2 regions of the Paraliobacillus sediminis genome follow, and region 2 is predicted to be linked to the other one. Evidence: a T-box and tRNA genes for the amino acid it is inferred to sense, from the RefSeq annotation. Region 2 holds a T-box; the other holds one or more tRNA genes.
What was found. The T-box of region 2 lies ahead of glyQ (glycine--tRNA ligase subunit alpha). A T-box ahead of a tRNA ligase gene usually reads a tRNA of that ligase, here a tRNA-Gly.
Positions count from the first base shown of each region.

Region 1 (8,847 bases), on a different contig from region 2:
TGATATAATACGACATGTAAGCCCATTTTTTTCACCTCTAGAACAATAATAACTAGCTTATTATAGCATAAAAAGCCTTTAATCTTCACCTATACGAAAAAACTTATAGTTGCATTCTGGTGTCCATGCATATGAATCTTGATAATCCCAATAACGATGCCTACTGTTGTTTGTATGGGCATTTACTAAAGGCATACCATTTTCATCTTTACTAACAACAATCGTGTTATGATCCCATTTCCCATCACCTTCAAAGTCATAGCAAATGACATCGCCTGGAAGTAGTTGATTTGCCTCTTCCATGGTTTTTCCTTTTAAGCCATGCGACGAGCCACTTAAATACCACCGAAGTGAGTGGGCAACCGCCCAGCTGTAGCTCCAATTTTCATTTTGATACCACCAACCGTTGGAACGATTAGCGTACCCTCTCATCGGTGCACCACCAGCATGCAAGCATTGGGAAACATAATTGGTACAATCTACATCGAATTTTTTATATGCTGGATTATAATCGTTCCACCACCGTTCAGCATATTGAACAGCTGCACGACGATCATAAGAAAACCGTTTTTCTCCTACTTTTAACAACGGTTCTTCTGCAACTGACTGAACTACTTCCAATGATGGATCCAATTCTACACTTATTGGTTTATCTTCTACTAACGTGCCTTTATAGAAGGAACAGTGATGTTCACATTGTTCCTCTTCTTGATAAAAATTTGCTTCTTGTTTTATTAATAACGTGACACTTAGCAAATAGTCAATTTGTACTTCTTTTTGATTTATTGCTCTACTTCTAATAATTTTCCCTTGCCCAAACACATGTGGAACTTTGTTACCTCTTTGTTCATGTAACTTTTTCTTTGATGCGATCCAATTATCAGCTACTGAAGTACGATCTACAGCCAATTGTTCTTGCCAATAGTGTTGCAGTTTTTTTGTCCATGGCATTTATATCAACTCCTCTACACTATTTATATGAACTTAGTGAGAAGAGCATGAACTTCAGGCTTACACATTCATTTTTGTTTGCTCAAATCTTAAACCTTTTTCCATTTCTTCTAAAACTTCTTCATCCGCTTCGGTTGATCGCGCGGAACGAATGGCATCATAACCCGATGGTACACCAATTTTCCCAATTGCCCATGCGGCAGTTCCACGAATTACTGGTCGTGGATCTTCTTTCATTAAACGTATTAGCTCATCTACTGCCGATTCATCTTTATAATGTGCTAATGCAATAATAGCATTACGCTGAATTGGCTTTTTCCCTCTCCAACTCCCTGCCATTGAACCAAATTTCTCTTTGAATTCACGATTTGACATCGATAGCAACGGTAGTAATTTAGGCTTAACAAGCTCCGGATCAGGCTCTAGTTCAGGATGTAAATGGGTATCCACTTGCTTGTTTTTTGGACAAACTAACTGACATGTATCAAAACCATATAGTTGATTGCCCATCAAGTCCCGATATTTATCAGGCAAGAATCCCTTCGTTTGTGTAACAAAAGCAATACAATTTTGTGCATTTAACCTTCCCGGTGCAACTAGTGCGCCAGTTGGACAGGCATCCAAACATTTTGTGCATGCACCACAGCTATCATCTACTGGTTGATCAGGAGGAAATGGAATATTAGTTATCATCTCGCCTAGATAGACATAAGAACCGAATTCAGGGGTAATAATCATTGAATTTTTTCCACTAAAACCAATACCTGCTCGCTCTGCCACAGCTCTATCTGATAACTCACCTGTATCTACCATTGATCGAAATTGAAATCCCGTTATTTTTGTCGCCATAAATGCACTCAATTTATCTAATTTTTCATTTAGAACTGTATGATAATCTGCACCCCATGAAGCACGACAAAAGTTACCACGACGATCCCCTTTTTTACTTTTAGGCGGGTTCTTTAATCGGGACGGATAGGCCACTGCAATCGCTACTATTGATTGCGCATTAGCTAATAAAAGTTCTGGCTCTGTACGTTCTTCTATCGTTCCCTTTTCAAAACCAGACTGATAGCCATCTTCTTGCTGTAGTTTCAAACGGGATTTCATTTCCGAAAATTCATTCGCAGCAGCAAATCCTATCTTATCAATACCTATTTCCTTACTATAAGCAATGATTTCTGCTTTTAATTGTTCATAAGCCATATGTTTACCTCCTTTCCTTATTCTTGATAAAAGCTACTTAACTTTTGCAGTTCGCATTCTATTTAACGCAGCTGCTATTTCAAAACGACGTGGTCTAGCTAGTTCGCCTGGATGTTTATTAGGATATGGGGCAAATGACGCAAGACCCTCTGTTTCAAATTGCATTTCTATTTTTTCTAATAAGTGGGCGATTGTCAGTTCATTTTTCAAAATTTGATTTTTATCCAAATAACGGATAATCATAGCAATCATGCTCGTTTGGGAACTGTCGACAAGCTGTTCAAGATAGTCCAATTGAATCGTAGTTTCTCCGATAATTATTGTTGACAGTCCTTTTGCTTGTACTTTCGATTTCTTCCCTTTAAACGGTTTTATGCTACTTTGTAAAAGAATGCGACTTGATACATCACCAAAATCTGTTTCGTTTGTTTCGATACGATTTGCAGGATACTTACTGGCTATTTCTTTTGCTGCCTTTGTTACGTTTTCTGGGACATATTCGTCCATCATTATTATCTGATCAGCTACATCAAAATAATCACCAGATCCTCCCATAACGAATATAGTGGATATGCCCAGTTGATCTTTTAACTGCTTAACTTTATCTATAAACGGTGTGATCGGTTCTTTTTCTTTCGCAACCAGTTCTTGCATCCGTCTATCTCTTATCATAAAATTTGTTGCACTCGTATCTTCATCAATTAACAGCGTATTTGCTCCCGCTTCTAGAGCTTCCATAATGTTCGTTGCTTGTGAGGTACTTCCACTTGCATTATCTGTCGTGAACTTCGTTGTATATTGTTGATGTGGTAACTGATTGATAAAAGCAGAGATATTCACACCACTAACTTTCCGACCATCTTCAGCTCGAACTTTTACTGCCGCGGGATCAGTTAGGACATATTCACGTCCATCACCTTTAATATGGTGGTAAACACCACGCTCCATCGCTTGTAGTAGCGTGCTTTTACCATGATAACCACCACCTACAATAAGTGTAATCCCCTTGGATATCGCCAATCCAGAAATAGCTTCCTTCCGGTGTGGAAGTTCGATTTTAACACGATTAGCAACTGGACTTTTAAACGGTACAGCGTTCATTAATGGGCGGTTACTTATTCCATTTTCTCGGGGTAGGATTGCATCATCTGCAACAAACGATATCCAATTATTCTTCATCATTTCCGCTCGAATAGCTTGATGTTGATCAGAGAGTTTAACTGCCTCTTCCAACTCTTCATCTTTAATAGTAAAAATCGAACCAGCTAAAACACGAGGCATCATTTCAAAGAAAAGATATTTTGCTTCTTTTCCATTAATGCGACGTCCGTTTGCTGGCAGGCTAACAGTTAAGCAGATCGTTACATGTTCCCCGTCAAGTGCCACAGCAGTTCGCTCTAAAATTTCTTGTCCTGGTTCATCTATGACGATTGAATTTCTATTATCTAACGTATTTTGAGCAATGGACTTAGCTACACTGCGGGCTATCATATCTTCTACATATATTTTTCGATTACGATCTTCCTTCCAATCCGATCTTATTTTTCGGTAAGCGGTTGGTATAATTATGCGGACTTTTGAAGGAGTGGCGTATGGATCACCTTGGACATAGTCCACACACAATTCAAATCGATGAAATGAATATCTCCCATGAATCGATTTGTATGCTTTATAACCTTTACCATCTATTTGTTGTAACTTTTCTTCTAATTGTTTCATTTTCAAACCACCTTCTCATACATTGTGCCTTCTTAGGATACAACCTTTCTTGAGCATGTATCAAGCAATACATCAAATTAACTATATATTACTAACACGACTTCCGCCTCGAAATCCAAAGTTGAAGTTGACTTAGTACCCCTATCATAATCATCATGACGTACAGGCTTAACTCGCTATGGAAATACACTACGCTTTCCGTCGCTAGTTGGTAGTGTTAATCGAGGGAGGCGCTATATCAACGATAACAGACCTTTTTGGATATTTTTCAACTCGTTCACTGATTGTCAAAACCACAATATAACTTTATGAGTCAACAGATAGTAATAACCTACTACATTTAAAGTCTGTCTAGCGAAGGAAGCAAATGGATGACACTAATGTGGGAACAGCACAAGCCGAAGATCCACTTGGTAAAGCGTTCTTCTTTACCAAGTTAGCTGAGGCTGTTGCCCACGGAAAGGGAATCCATTTGCTGACGTAGCGGCTAAGAAAGTTTCACTAGCAATTAATATCAAGTTCGTCAGATTAATGTTTATATCGAAGTTTATACATGTTTTGTAATAAACGACAATCTTTTAGAAAGTAGGCTTTTTTTAAGACTGTCAAGCAATAGAATAGATATACTTCAAATTTAAAACAGTCACCAATTAGCACTTATTTTTTTGGTGAAAAAGTTGAGGCACTAATGTAGCACCAATCAAAAAAACGCAATACTTCGTTGTAAATCAACGAAACACTGCGTTGTACACATATGTATGGAGCGGGTGAAGGGAATTGAACCCTCGACATCAGCTTGGAAGGCTGAGGTTTTACCACTAAACTACACCCGCATTTTTAATTGGGCAATTTTCAAATTCTTTGTCAGATAATCTGGCGCTATTTGAATTGATGTTCTCTATTATACCTAGCCAATTTTGTGAATGCAACCCCTTCTTGCAGATTTTGCCGATTTTCTTTGTAAAACAACTATTATTGTTAGGTATCTGTATATAGGCTAATAACTTTAAACGATTAAATTTATGTAAAATCACACATTATCTCTTGACATTCTTTCCTTAAAGAATATAATTTGCATTAGGGAAACATTTTTAGTTTAACGCATAACGTTTATACAAAGCTAATTTTAAAAGGAGGAATTTATAGTGAAAAAACAATTAATTATTAGTATGGGGTTCATGTTAGTCGGTCTATTGGGATGTGCTACACAAGATGAGGAAACTGTTAATACAGCAGAGGAACCATTAAAAGTAGTTACAACAATCGCACAGATAGCAGATGCGGTTGAAAATATTGGTGGAGAACATGTAGAGGTAACAAGCCTTATGGGACCTGGTGTTGATCCTCATTTATACAGTGCCGTTCAAGGAGACATCCAAACATTAGATCAAGCTGAAATCATATTTTATAACGGGCTTCATTTAGAAGGGCAGATGGGCGAAATCTTCGAACAAATGGAACAAGACAAAACAACAACACCCGTATCTGAAAATATTCCAGAAGACAAATTATTAAGTGATCCAGAAAGCCCCACTATCACTGACCCTCACGTATGGTTCGACATATCGACGTGGTCGTATAGTGTAGAGGCGGTACGTGATGATTTAATCGCTATAGATCCAGAAAACGAGGAAACATACAGTCAAAACGCAGCTGATTATTTAGCAGAGCTAGCAGAATTAGATGCTTATGCAAAAGAACGTTTTGAGGAAATACCTGAGGAAAGTAGAGTTTTAGTTACCGCTCATGATGCTTTTAATTATTTTGGCAAAGCTTATGGATTTGAAGTTGTTGGCTTACAAGGTTTAAGTACGGAATCTGATTATAGTGTCAATGATGTCCAGCAAATTATTAATCTACTAATTGAAAGAAACGTAAAAGGTGTGTTCATTGAAAGTAGCGTCTCTGATCGTTCGATTAATGCAGTTGTTGAAGGAGCGCAAGAAGCTGGGCATGAAGTCTCCATTGGCGGAGAGTTATATTCTGATGCAATGGGTGAAGCTGGAACGATAGAAGGTACGTATATAGGAATGTTTAAACATAATGTTGATACGATTGTCGATGCACTAAAATAAAGGAGGTATGTGAAAATGAATGCTTTAACAATAAAGAATTTAAAAGTTTTGTATGATAAAAAGCCCGCCCTTGATCAAGTTGATTTTAATGTACCAGTTGGATCACTAACAGGTATTATCGGTCCCAATGGAGCTGGGAAATCAACATTAATTAAAGCGATATTACGTCTCGTTCCGATGCAAACAGGTGACATACAGGTTTTTGGGAAACCTTATGCACAGCAAAAGAAATTAATTGGCTACGTTCCACAACGAAGTGAAGTTGATTGGGACTTCCCTACTAATGCACTTGATGTTGTCTTAATGGGTAGTTATCGAGAAATTGGTTTCTTTAAACGAGCGAAAAAGAAAGATATCGACTGGGCACGGAATTGTCTAGATAAAGTTGGCATGCTAGATTATGCACAGAGACAAATCAGTCAACTTTCAGGCGGACAGCAACAACGTGTATTCTTGGCTCGTGCACTTGCTCAAGATGCAACAATTTACTTTATGGATGAACCTTTTGCTGGAGTTGACGCTGCAACAGAAAAAGCAATTATTCAATTAATGAAGGAATGGAAAAATCAAGGAAAAACTGTTCTTGTTGTTCATCATGATTTACAAACAGTTGAAGATTACTTTGATCATGTTTTATTACTTAATAAAACTCCTATTGCATATGGTGAAACAAAGTCGGTTTTTACCTTAGATAATTTAGAGCGCACATATGGTGGTAACATATCATTCTTACAAAAGACTCCAATCGTACTTCAAGGAGGATTGTAGGATGTGGGATGAAGCTATCTCGTTGTTTTCAAATGCAAATGTACAATGGGTATTAATGGGCAGCTTATTGTTAGGATTCGCAAGTGGCATGATCGGAAGTTTTGTTTTATTAAAAAAACAAAGTCTCATCAGTGATGCAATGGCACATGCTGCACTTCCCGGAGTCTGTATTGCTTTCATTATATTTCAAGAAAAATCAATGCCGCTATTATTAATAGGTGCTGCTATTACAAGTCTGCTAGCAACACAAGCTATTCAAGTTATTATAAAACACTCTAGAATAAAAACAGACGCAGCAATAGGAATAATCATTTCCGTATTCTTTGGCTTCGGAATTGTGTTATTAACATATATTCAACAAAATTCTGGTGGGAACCAAGCGGGATTAAATTCATTTATCTTTGGTCAAGCCGCTTCTTTAGTTAAGGGCGATGTACAATTAATCGCTATTAGTTCCCTACTATTAATGATTGTTACAACATTTTGTTTTAAAGAATTTAAAATAAGTATTTTCGACCCCTCATTCGCACGTGGCGTAGGTATTCCTGTAGGATTCTTTAATGGGGTTTTACTTTTTCTCATTGTCGGAATTGTTGTAATTGGCATTCAAATGGTCGGAGTTGTATTAATTGCTGCTTTATTAATTACTCCACCATTAGCTGCTCGATATTGGACTGAAAATTTGAGTGTGATGGCATGGTTAGCAGGTATATTTGGAGGTGTATCCGGTATGGTTGGTGCAAGTATGAGTACATTTATAAGTGACTTACCAACTGGACCTATGATCGTCTTAAGTGCCTCCCTCATTTTTTTCATTAGTTTATTATTTGGTAAGCGTAAAGGCATTTTGCTAAAGGGGGTGAAAGTAGCATGACCTATACATTTTGGATTATTCTTACTGGTTGTCTTGTAGGACTAACTTGTGGGGTTACTGGTTCCTTATTAGTCTTACGTAAAATGTCAATGATTGCAGATGCAATTAGTCATACGGTGCTTTTAGGAATTGTTGGAGCATTCTTTATCACACAATCTTTAAATGGTATTCCAATGCTTATTGGCGCAACCATTGTTGGTTTATTGACTGCATTTCTAGTAGAAGCCTTAGATAATTCAGGGGTGCAATCAGATGCAGCAATCGGGGTTGTCTTCACAACATTATTTGCCTTAGCTGTTGTGTTTATTTCCTTTATTGGTGATCAAGTACACCTAGATACAAATCACGCATTAATGGGAGAAATCGCTTTTGTACCTTGGGATACTGTTCAGATTAATGGAAATGATTATGGCCCCAAAGCAGTTTGGATGCTTGGTAGTGTACTAGTGATAAATTTGATATTAATCGGTTTGTTCTATAAACAGATTAAAACATCTACATTTGATCCACAGTTCGCTTCGTTAATCGGGGTGCCTGTTGTCTTTATTCACTATTTACTAATGACTATGGTATCGTTGTCTACTGTTGCTTCTTTTGATAGTGTGGGTGCAATACTCGTCGTGGCCATGTTAATTGTACCTGGTGCAACTGCTTATCTTTTAACTGATCGCTTTTTAAACGTTTTAATCCTAAGCGGTGTTGTTGGTGTTATTTCTGCATTATTAGGATATATAGGTGCTGTTTATTGGAATGTTTCTATTGCAGGTTCAATGGCAACAGCAGCTGGAATTCTTTTCTCACTTGCCTTTTTGTTTAGTCCAAAGCACGGTGTTATATTTAAAACTTGGAATAAGCGTTCGAAACGTAAAACAACAAAAGTACAACCATATTGAATCAATTCTATTTAGCGTGAGAGATATTATTTCTCACGCTATTATTATGAATATTTGTTATAATGATCTTTATAAAACTATCAAAGGAGGTAATTATCGTGATTGATAATCCAATGATTTTGACTCAGACAGGATTAATAGATAGTACACAATTGTATTATCCATACGAGGAACGTGGCCTACAATTTGGTGATGGCGTTTATGAAGTAATTCGCGTTTATTATGGAGAATGTTATTTGCTTTCAAAGCACATCGATCGTTTATTTCGATCAGCCGAAGCAATTAAGCTAACATTACCTTTCACTAAAGAGCAAATGCGAATTGAATTAAAACAATTAGTAGAGGTTAATCATTTAAATAC
Region 1 covers NZ_QJSI01000004.1:63,442-72,288, reverse strand. Annotated here, with positions in the region: gene D2K60_RS19395 (tRNA (cytidine(34)-2'-O)-methyltransferase) at 1-26, opposite strand, end outside; gene D2K60_RS19390 (amidase domain-containing protein) at 79-951, opposite strand; gene queG (tRNA epoxyqueuosine(34) reductase QueG) at 1,012-2,157, opposite strand; gene D2K60_RS19380 (ABC-ATPase domain-containing protein) at 2,191-3,876, opposite strand; tRNA gene D2K60_RS19375 (tRNA-Gly) at 4,636-4,709, opposite strand; gene D2K60_RS19365 (metal ABC transporter solute-binding protein, Zn/Mn family) at 5,022-5,951, shown strand; gene D2K60_RS19360 (metal ABC transporter ATP-binding protein) at 5,967-6,719, shown strand; gene D2K60_RS19355 (metal ABC transporter permease) at 6,721-7,593, shown strand; gene D2K60_RS19350 (metal ABC transporter permease) at 7,590-8,486, shown strand; gene dat (D-amino-acid transaminase) at 8,585-8,847, shown strand, end outside.
Region 1: it encodes a tRNA-Gly, which carries the amino acid that the T-box ahead of glyQ (glycine--tRNA ligase subunit alpha) is inferred to sense. The anticodon was not compared.

Region 2 (8,847 bases):
TTGCATAAAACATATAATTATAATCATCATTTACGTTATTTCCCTTTATGTATATTAATTCGTTGCATACTTTCACAAGGATTCAATCTCAAACAACTTATAAGTTAGTTTGAGATTGAATAATGACATTTGCTGTCTCTTCTACGGCTTTATTCGATACTTCAATAACGGGACAACCAATTCGATCGATAATTGCCTGGAAATACTCGAGTTCATAAGTAATCCTTTCATGGGTTGCATAGCTAGCTTGTTCCCCTAATCCAAGTGACTTTAATCGCTCTCTCCTTATATCATTTAACTTCTGAGGACTAATTTTCAAACCAATACATTTGCTTGATTGTATTGCAAATAATTCTTTTGGAGGCTCTACTTCTGGCACAATCGGAACATTCGCTACTTTATAGCTTTTATGAGCTAAATATTGTGACAATGGTGTTTTTGAAGTTCTAGATACACCAATTAGTACGATATCTGCTTGTTCAATTCCTCTAGGATCTCTTCCATCATCGTATTTTACAGCAAATTCAATCGCTTCAATTCTTTTAAAATAAGCCTCATCTAATTTATGAACTAAACCAGGCTCTAGTCTCGGTTTCTCCTCAAAAAAACGTTCCATAGCTTCAAGCATGGGCCCTATAATATCAATTGATTCTAAGTTCAATTCAATTGATGTTTGTTTAATAAATTGTCTTAAGATTGGATTAATTAGAGTAAATCCAATCATTGCTCGATCTCTAGCCGCTTTATTTAGAACAAATTCAAGTTTCGTTATATTATCAATATATGGAATTCTTACAATTTCATACTTCTCGCCATCAACAAATTGCGATAATGCTGCTTTTATAACTTGCTCTGCAGTCTCACCAACCGAATCAGATACTAAATATATAAGTTGCTTATTTAACATTTTCCCCTCCAAATAATTACGATGTGAATTGCTGTTTCCATTCAATTTGGTTTAAATCGGCAAATTGAAGTATTAATACTGCAATTTTATTTAACAAGGAGATACGATTCTGTTTTAACTTTATATCTTCAGTCATTACCATTGTATGATCAAAAAAGTCATGAATCGGTTCAGTTAAAGCTAATAAGGTTTCCATCGCGTCAGTAGCTTCAAATGATTCCATCTGGTTTTGATAATTACTTTTAACTTTTTCATACACGTTGTACAAGTGCTTTTCTTGCTCATTTTCAAATAAATCTGAATTCACGCCGGTATCCTTACCTTTTTTCGCTAAATTTATAACACGCACAAACGCTTCTTGATCTGATTTAAATTCAGCTTCCTGCCTTTTTACTGTTAATAATTTTGCCTTTTTAATCGTAAACATCATGTTTCCTATTTTGTTTATAAGAATAGCTTCTACAATATCTTGTTCAATTCCTGCCTCTTTTAAAATATAAGCTGCTCTGCCACGGAAAAACTCTGCTATGTTTTTATCAGCGTCTTCTTTTGAAACCGTTCTGATCTCTAAAGTATCGTACAGTTTTTCAGTAACTGTAATAAAATCATCTATTGAAATGGACCATTTTTGATCTTGTGCAATTTGCAAGATACCCATCGCTTGACGTCTTAGTCCATAAGGGTCTTGGGAACCGCTTGGAACGATACCAACCGAAATACAACCTACTATAGTGTCTAATTTATCAGCAATACTAACAATCGCACCTTCAGTTGAAGATGGCAAGTGATCATTTGCAAATCTTGGCATATAATGTTCATTAATTGCTTTAGCAACCCGCTTATTCTCACCAAATATAGTAGCGTATTTTTCTCCCATAATTCCTTGTAATTTCGTAAATTCATTGACCATATTTGTTACGAGATCAAATTTACTTATTTTAGCAGCCCGCAAAGTGTTTTCTTTAGTTATTTGATCAACTTCTAATATATCGGTAATTTTTTCAGCTAACTTAACAACTCGTCCCACTTTATCTGCAATAGTACCTAAGTTTTCTTGAAAGACCATTCGCTCAAGTTTTTTAAGGTTTTTTTCAATTGACTGTTTTTGATCTTCTTGATAAAAGAACATTGCGTCAGAAAGTCTAGCGTTTAATACTTTTTCATTTCCTTTTGTCACAACATCAATATATTGATCATTTCCGTTTCGAACTGCAATAAAATGTGGTAACAATTCGCCCTCATGGTCTAATACCGGAAAATAACGTTGATGTTCTTTCATTGAAGTAATTAATGCTTCTTTGGGAATTGTTAAGAAATCTTCACTGAATGATCCAAAAAATGCAGTTGGATATTCAACTAAATGACTTACCTCTTCTAGTAATTCTTTATCCAATGGAATTGTCCATTTTTGTTCTTTTTCTAAATCAGCTATCTGGTCGACAATTATCTGTTTACGCTCTACAGTATTAGCAATTACATATTGATCGCGTAATTGCGTTTCATATGTCATCGTGTCCTTAATTTCAAACTTAGATCCTAAGAAACGGTGTCCGAATGAGTAATTTGATGAAGAAACACCAGCAATTTCAAACGGTATAATCGTTTGATCATTTAAACCTACTAACCAACGAATCGGTCTAATAAATCGCAATGAACCCGTAGACCAACGCATGTTTTTAGGAAAAGTTAAATTCAAAATGACATTTTTAAAATCTGGCAGCAACGCATTTGCACTTTTTCCCGCAGTAAATTTTGTAACATAAGCATATTCTGTTCCGTTCACATCTTTAAAATAAATTTCGTCCAAATCTTTTCCTTGACCTTTTGAGAACCCGACCGCCGCTTTTGACCAGTTACCTTCTTGATCGAGAGCAATTTTTTTTGCTGGACCTTTTGCCTCTTCTTCTATATCAGCTTGTTTCGTTGCAAGTTGTTCTATAACAACTGCTAATCTTCTTGGTGTTACATATGTTGTGATTTTTTGATAAGGTAATCGAATAGCAGCTAACCATTTAGCGGTACTATCTTGTAATTGTTTTTCTGTTGCATCTAAAAAACGCGCTGGCATTTCTTCAAGACCAACCTCAAATAATATGTTAGTTGTTTTCATTTTGTTTTCCCTCCTTTTTTAACATTGGAAAACCTAATTTTTCTCTTTCTTCTACATAAAGTTTAGCAATAGCACGAGCTAAATTCCGAACACGTCCGATGTAACCTGTTCTTTCCGTTACAGAAATTACGCCTTTAGCATCTAGTAAATTAAATGTGTGTGAGCATTTCAATACATAATCATAGGCTGGAAAAACCAATCCCTTTTCCATTGTTTGCTTTGCCTCTTGTTCATATGTTGTAAATAGTTCAAACAACATATCTGTATTTGATTCTTCAAAGGTATATTTTGAATGTTCCAATTCTGGTTGATAAAAAATATCTCCAACTGTCACACCATCAGTCCATTCTAAGTCAAACACATTCTCTTTATCTTGAATATATGATGCAAGGCGTTCCAAACCATATGTAATTTCTACAGCCACTGGTTTTGCTTCCATTCCACCAATTTGCTGAAAATAAGTAAATTGCGTAATCTCCATACCATCTAACCAAACTTCCCAACCTAGACCCGCAGCTCCAAGTGTCGGATTTTCCCAATTGTCTTCCACAAAACGAATATCATGTTTAAGTGGATCTATCCCTAACTTTTCAAGTGATTCTAAGTACAGTTCTTGAATATTATCAGGTGACGGTTTCATAATTACTTGAAACTGGTGATGTTGATAAAGTCTATTTGGATTTTGTCCGTAACGTCCATCTGCAGGACGTCTTGAAGGCTCTACGTACGCTACATTCCAAGGTTCAGGACCTAGGCTTCTTAGTAAGGTCATAGGTGACATTGTACCCGCACCTTTCTCCACATCGTATGCTTGCATTAGAATACAATTTTGATCTGACCAGTGTTTTTGTAACGTTAAAATCATTTCTTGCACATTCATTATTTTACCCTCCATCTCATTAATTTCTCAAATACAGAATACGTTGAAAATACACGCAAAATCCCGTCCCTATGTCTCAAAAATATTGAGACATAGGGACGGGATTTCCGCGGTTCCACCCTATTTGCTATTTAAATTCAAATAGCCACTTTTTTATTACAATGCTCCAGAGTGCCTTCCTTTCAATTACCTATATCCAGCTTACACCGGCCTGGACTCGCTTTTACAGATATAATAAAAGTACTACTCTCTATCTTAGCATAACTTGTCTAATTGATAATGAAATCATAATGTAATTTCAGCTTTTTGTCAACTATACTAGGTTTATTCTGTATCCGCAAAAAGATCTAATTGCTTCAAGAATTTTTTTGATTTAATAAAATAACCACCGTACTGATCATAATAGGTTTCCATTAATGCGTACATTAATTTTTTGTTTTCAGTTTTAACTGAAATATTTCCAATTCGTTCTATATCAACAACCGAAAACATTTGTAGTAATTTCACAATTGTACTAGATATTGTTATTGCCTCTATATCAACCATTATACATCTTTGACAAATGAGGCCACCTTCTTGTACAGAAAATGCGGGATAGGTATCATTTTTTTGACCACAATGTGCACATTGTTGTAGTATCGGAGCAAAACCAGCCTTTTTGTATAGTTTTAATTCATACATCATTGCTATGATCTCTGGATCTTTATCTTCCGTTATAGCTTGTAGGCTAAGAACAAACTGTTTATAGATAAATGGATCGGCAATCTTTTCATCAATTAACTTATTCGTTAATTCAGCGATATAACTTGCATAAGCTGTTTTAATAATATCTTCTCTGATCTTCCTATATGAAAGAATAACTTCTCCCTGTTGGAGTGTTCCTAACCCTGAACCACCCTGCATTAGAAATGTCCCAAGAATAAATGGCTGCGTTATCGCAGCCATTCTACTTTTGGTTTTTTTAGCACCACGGGCGATTGCGGTTACTCTGCCTTTTTCTTTTGTAAATATGGTAACAAGCTTATGTGTTTCACCATAGTCTTGTGTCCGTAAAATAACACCTTCTATTTTTTCAAACACTATATTCACCAATCCCCTAAGGCAAATTAATTACGAATTACATTAAAGTTAATCACTTTACAAAATATAAATCTAAATTAGATTATCATATTCTTGTATTGCTTCATTATCAGGTTCTGTTCCACTTTGATGATAGACAGTTTCCAATTCCTTCATTAATAAATAGGTTTCAATGTTTCCTGTCTGACTAAATACTTTCCAAGATATGTCGACCACAAGAAACCCCGCCTTTCTAATGTAATAAAATATGTGCCTACTAATAGAATGCCCAGTCTAATTAAAGCATGTGTTAAAATATTTACCATGTATTAATAGTCATCTTGACTAAATCCGTATTCCTTTAGGCTTTGCGGGCGATTTCGCCAATCCTTTTGAACTTTTACCCATAATTCTAGATAAACTTTTGTTCCTAATAACGTTTCAATATCTATTCTCGCCTTTTTACCAATTTGTTTTAACATCGAGCCTTGTTTACCGATAATAATACCTTTTTGTGTACTTCTTTCCGTGATGATTACAGCTTGTATACGTAGTTTTTCATCATCTTTTTCTATAATATCCTCAATTACTACTGCGATTGAGTGCGGAATCTCTTCACGTGTTAGTTGCAATGCTTTTTCCCGAATTAACTCACTAATAATAAATCTCTCCGGATGATCTGTTACTTGATCTTCTGGATAATATTGTGGTCCTTCAGGTAAGTAACTTTTAAGCACTCCCAGCATATGGTCCACATTATTACCTTCTAATGCGGATATAGGTACGATCTCCGCAAAGTCATACTTGTCCTTATATTTATCGATTATTGAAAACAATTCATCCGGATGTACTTTATCAATTTTATTAATAATTAAAAAAACTGGACTTTCCACATTTTCTAAACGATCGAGAATATACTTCTCTCCTGCTCCAAAACCTTCCTCCGCATTAATCATAAATAAGACAATATCAACTTCATTTAGCGTATTTTGTGCAATCTTAACCATAAAGTCACCAAGCCGATGCTTAGGCTTATGAATACCTGGTGTATCTATAAATACAAATTGCGCATCTTTCTCTGTTAAAACACCTTGAATCGTATTTCTAGTTGTTTGTGCTTTGTCACTCATAATTGCGATCTTTTGTCCAATAACGCGATTCATAAATGTTGATTTACCAACATTCGGCCGACCTACTATTGTTATAAAACCAGATTTATATGCTTTTTCCATGTTGTTCCTCCATTAGTCCGTAAAAATATTACTACAATTATTTTACTATATATTTGAATTTATTTCACATTTTCGACAAAAGCTCTAATTTAATAAAAAATCAACAGCTATTCCAACAACAAATCGCATAAGGCGCGAAAAATGTCATTTATGGTCACAATCGTTTAAAAAGTAGTACACGAATCGTTACCATAGAGATAATATTTTCGGTATGAAAATAAGTGATCCAACAATAATTGATACTAGAGCTGCAATCAATACCGCACCAGCAGTGAGATCCTTTATTTTCCCTACAGTTGGATGAATTTCTGGTGCTAAATAATCCAATAAATCTTCGACAGCAGTATTAAGCAACTCACAAATTAACACGCTACCGATTGTTAAAGATAATAGCATCCATTCTACACCTGATAGTCGAAAAGCCACTCCAAGGACTATTACTATTAAAAGAATTACGAAATGTATCTTCATATTATTTTCTGATCGCACCGCATATTTTATTCCGTTTATTGCATGCTTTAGCCCCATTTTACTACGCTTATTTCCTTGATAATCCGAAGCCATTTAAAAGCTCCTCTTGTCTTGCAAACATTTTTTTCTCATCCACTTCTTTCATATGATCATAGCCTAATAAATGCAGAAAACCGTGCAAAGTTAAAAATCCTAATTCTCTTTCTAAGCCATGATTATATTCTTCAGCTTGCTCTTTTGCCTTATCAATAGAAATAACAATATCACCTAATATAAGTGGAATATCTTCTCCAATAATTTCTAACTCTCCTTCTCCCATTTCTTCTAAGGCAAAAGAGATAACGTCAGTAGGACGATCAATCTGTCGATAATTACGATTTATAATTTGAATTTCTCGATTATCAACAAAATTAATAGAAAGCTCTGATTCCTGCGTTACTCCCTCTTCTTTTGCTGCATATGTTAATAATTGTTGGATTAGATCTACATACTCTTCCGTTACAGAATTTGTTTCATCATGAAAATCGATATGCATGTTTTATGCCTCCTTCGTTTTTTTACCAGTAGGATATTGAATTCTTGAATGATATATCCCATTTAATGATTCATTTACAGTGGTTTTTATAACATCTAACTCTTTAAAAGTAAGTGAACTCTCATCTAATTGACCATCTAATAATCGCTCTTGAATAATGGATGTGATCATTTCATCAATTTTTTCCATAGATGGCTCTTGAATTGAGCGAACTGCCGCTTCAATTGAGTCACAAATCGAAATGACGGCAGCCTCTTTTGTCCGTGGTCGTGGTCCTGGATAACGATAATCCGATTCTTGTATCGATTTTCCAGATTCTTTCCCTTTATAAAAGAAATATTTTAATAATGTTGTACCGTGATGTTGTTCGGCAATATCAATAATTTCCTTTGGTAATTTATGTTTCCGCAACATTTCTGCACCATCATATGGATGAGCTATAATAATCTCCGCGCTTTCTATTGGATCCAAGTAATCATGTGGATTTTGAATACCCATTTGATTCTCAATAAAATAATGGGGGTGCTTTGTCTTACCTAAATCATGATAATACGACGCAACTCTTGCTAAAAGACCATTCGCTCCAATATTCTCACATGCTGCTTCACTTAAATTAGCAACCATAACACTATGATGATACGTACCAGGAGCATCCATTAATATCTTTCGAAGTAATGGATGATTTGGACTAGCTAATGTTAATAACTTAGTATCTGATAAGATACCTAGTTCTGATTCAAAAAATGGTAAAATACCAATTGTTAATATACAAGCAATAAACGCTGCTGACAAGCCATACCCACTAAATACAACATAATCCAAAAGAACATATTTTTCGTAAGACAGAAATAGAAATAAAAGAACAGTTAATATATTTACAATTGCAGCCCCAATACTAGCTTTTAAAATTGCTGATCGATCTTTTATTTTCACTAAAAATATAATACTTGCTAATTGAGAAAACAAAAAGTACATCCCGACTTCCACATTTAATGAACCTGGGATTTGTCCATTAAATATAACACTTCCAATAACTGAAAAAACAAGCGCAAAAGTAATTGCCGACTTTTCACGGAATAACAATTTTAAAAGAAGTACACCAGTTATAATAGGAACCAAAAAAAACAATTGATTTACATTTGTAGCAAAATAACTGACTGACTTCATTACACCAACTACACCAACACTAATAAGCGAAATACCAATTAGCTTTCTATGGTCTAATGTTTGGTGTTTTGCAAAGTCATTCATATCATAGAAAATTAAACCTAATAATAATAGTATTATAATCAATAAACCTATCACAGGAAAGACATTGCGATCACTATTTAATAAACCAACTAATTTCAGTTTTTCATATAATTCATTCGTTATCGTTTGACCTTCCTGTACAATTACTTCTCCAGCTCTTATCATAACAGGTTCCACATTATTTATTGCTTGATTTTCTGCTTCCATTGTCTCATTCACAGAGAAGAATGAGTTCTCAACTATAGCAAATTCTCCGATATCAATTAATGCTGTTTGTAGATCATTACTTAAACTTGAATACCTTAGTTTCTGATTTAGATTACCAATCGTCTCCTCAATTCCCTCCGTTCTTATCCCTTCATTGAAAGCATCATATAAGCTAGTTATTAATAATTCCTTCGC
Region 2 covers NZ_QJSI01000002.1:77,608-86,454, reverse strand. Annotated here, with positions in the region: gene D2K60_RS06365 (pyruvate, water dikinase regulatory protein) at 98-907, opposite strand; gene glyS (glycine--tRNA ligase subunit beta) at 924-3,017, opposite strand; gene glyQ (glycine--tRNA ligase subunit alpha) at 3,004-3,897, opposite strand; T-box leader at 3,989-4,163, opposite strand; gene recO (DNA repair protein RecO) at 4,222-4,977, opposite strand; gene D2K60_RS06345 (YqzL family protein) at 5,050-5,193, opposite strand; gene era (GTPase Era) at 5,286-6,188, opposite strand; gene D2K60_RS06335 (diacylglycerol kinase family protein) at 6,375-6,752, opposite strand; gene ybeY (rRNA maturation RNase YbeY) at 6,727-7,194, opposite strand; gene D2K60_RS06325 (HD family phosphohydrolase) at 7,198-8,847, opposite strand, start outside.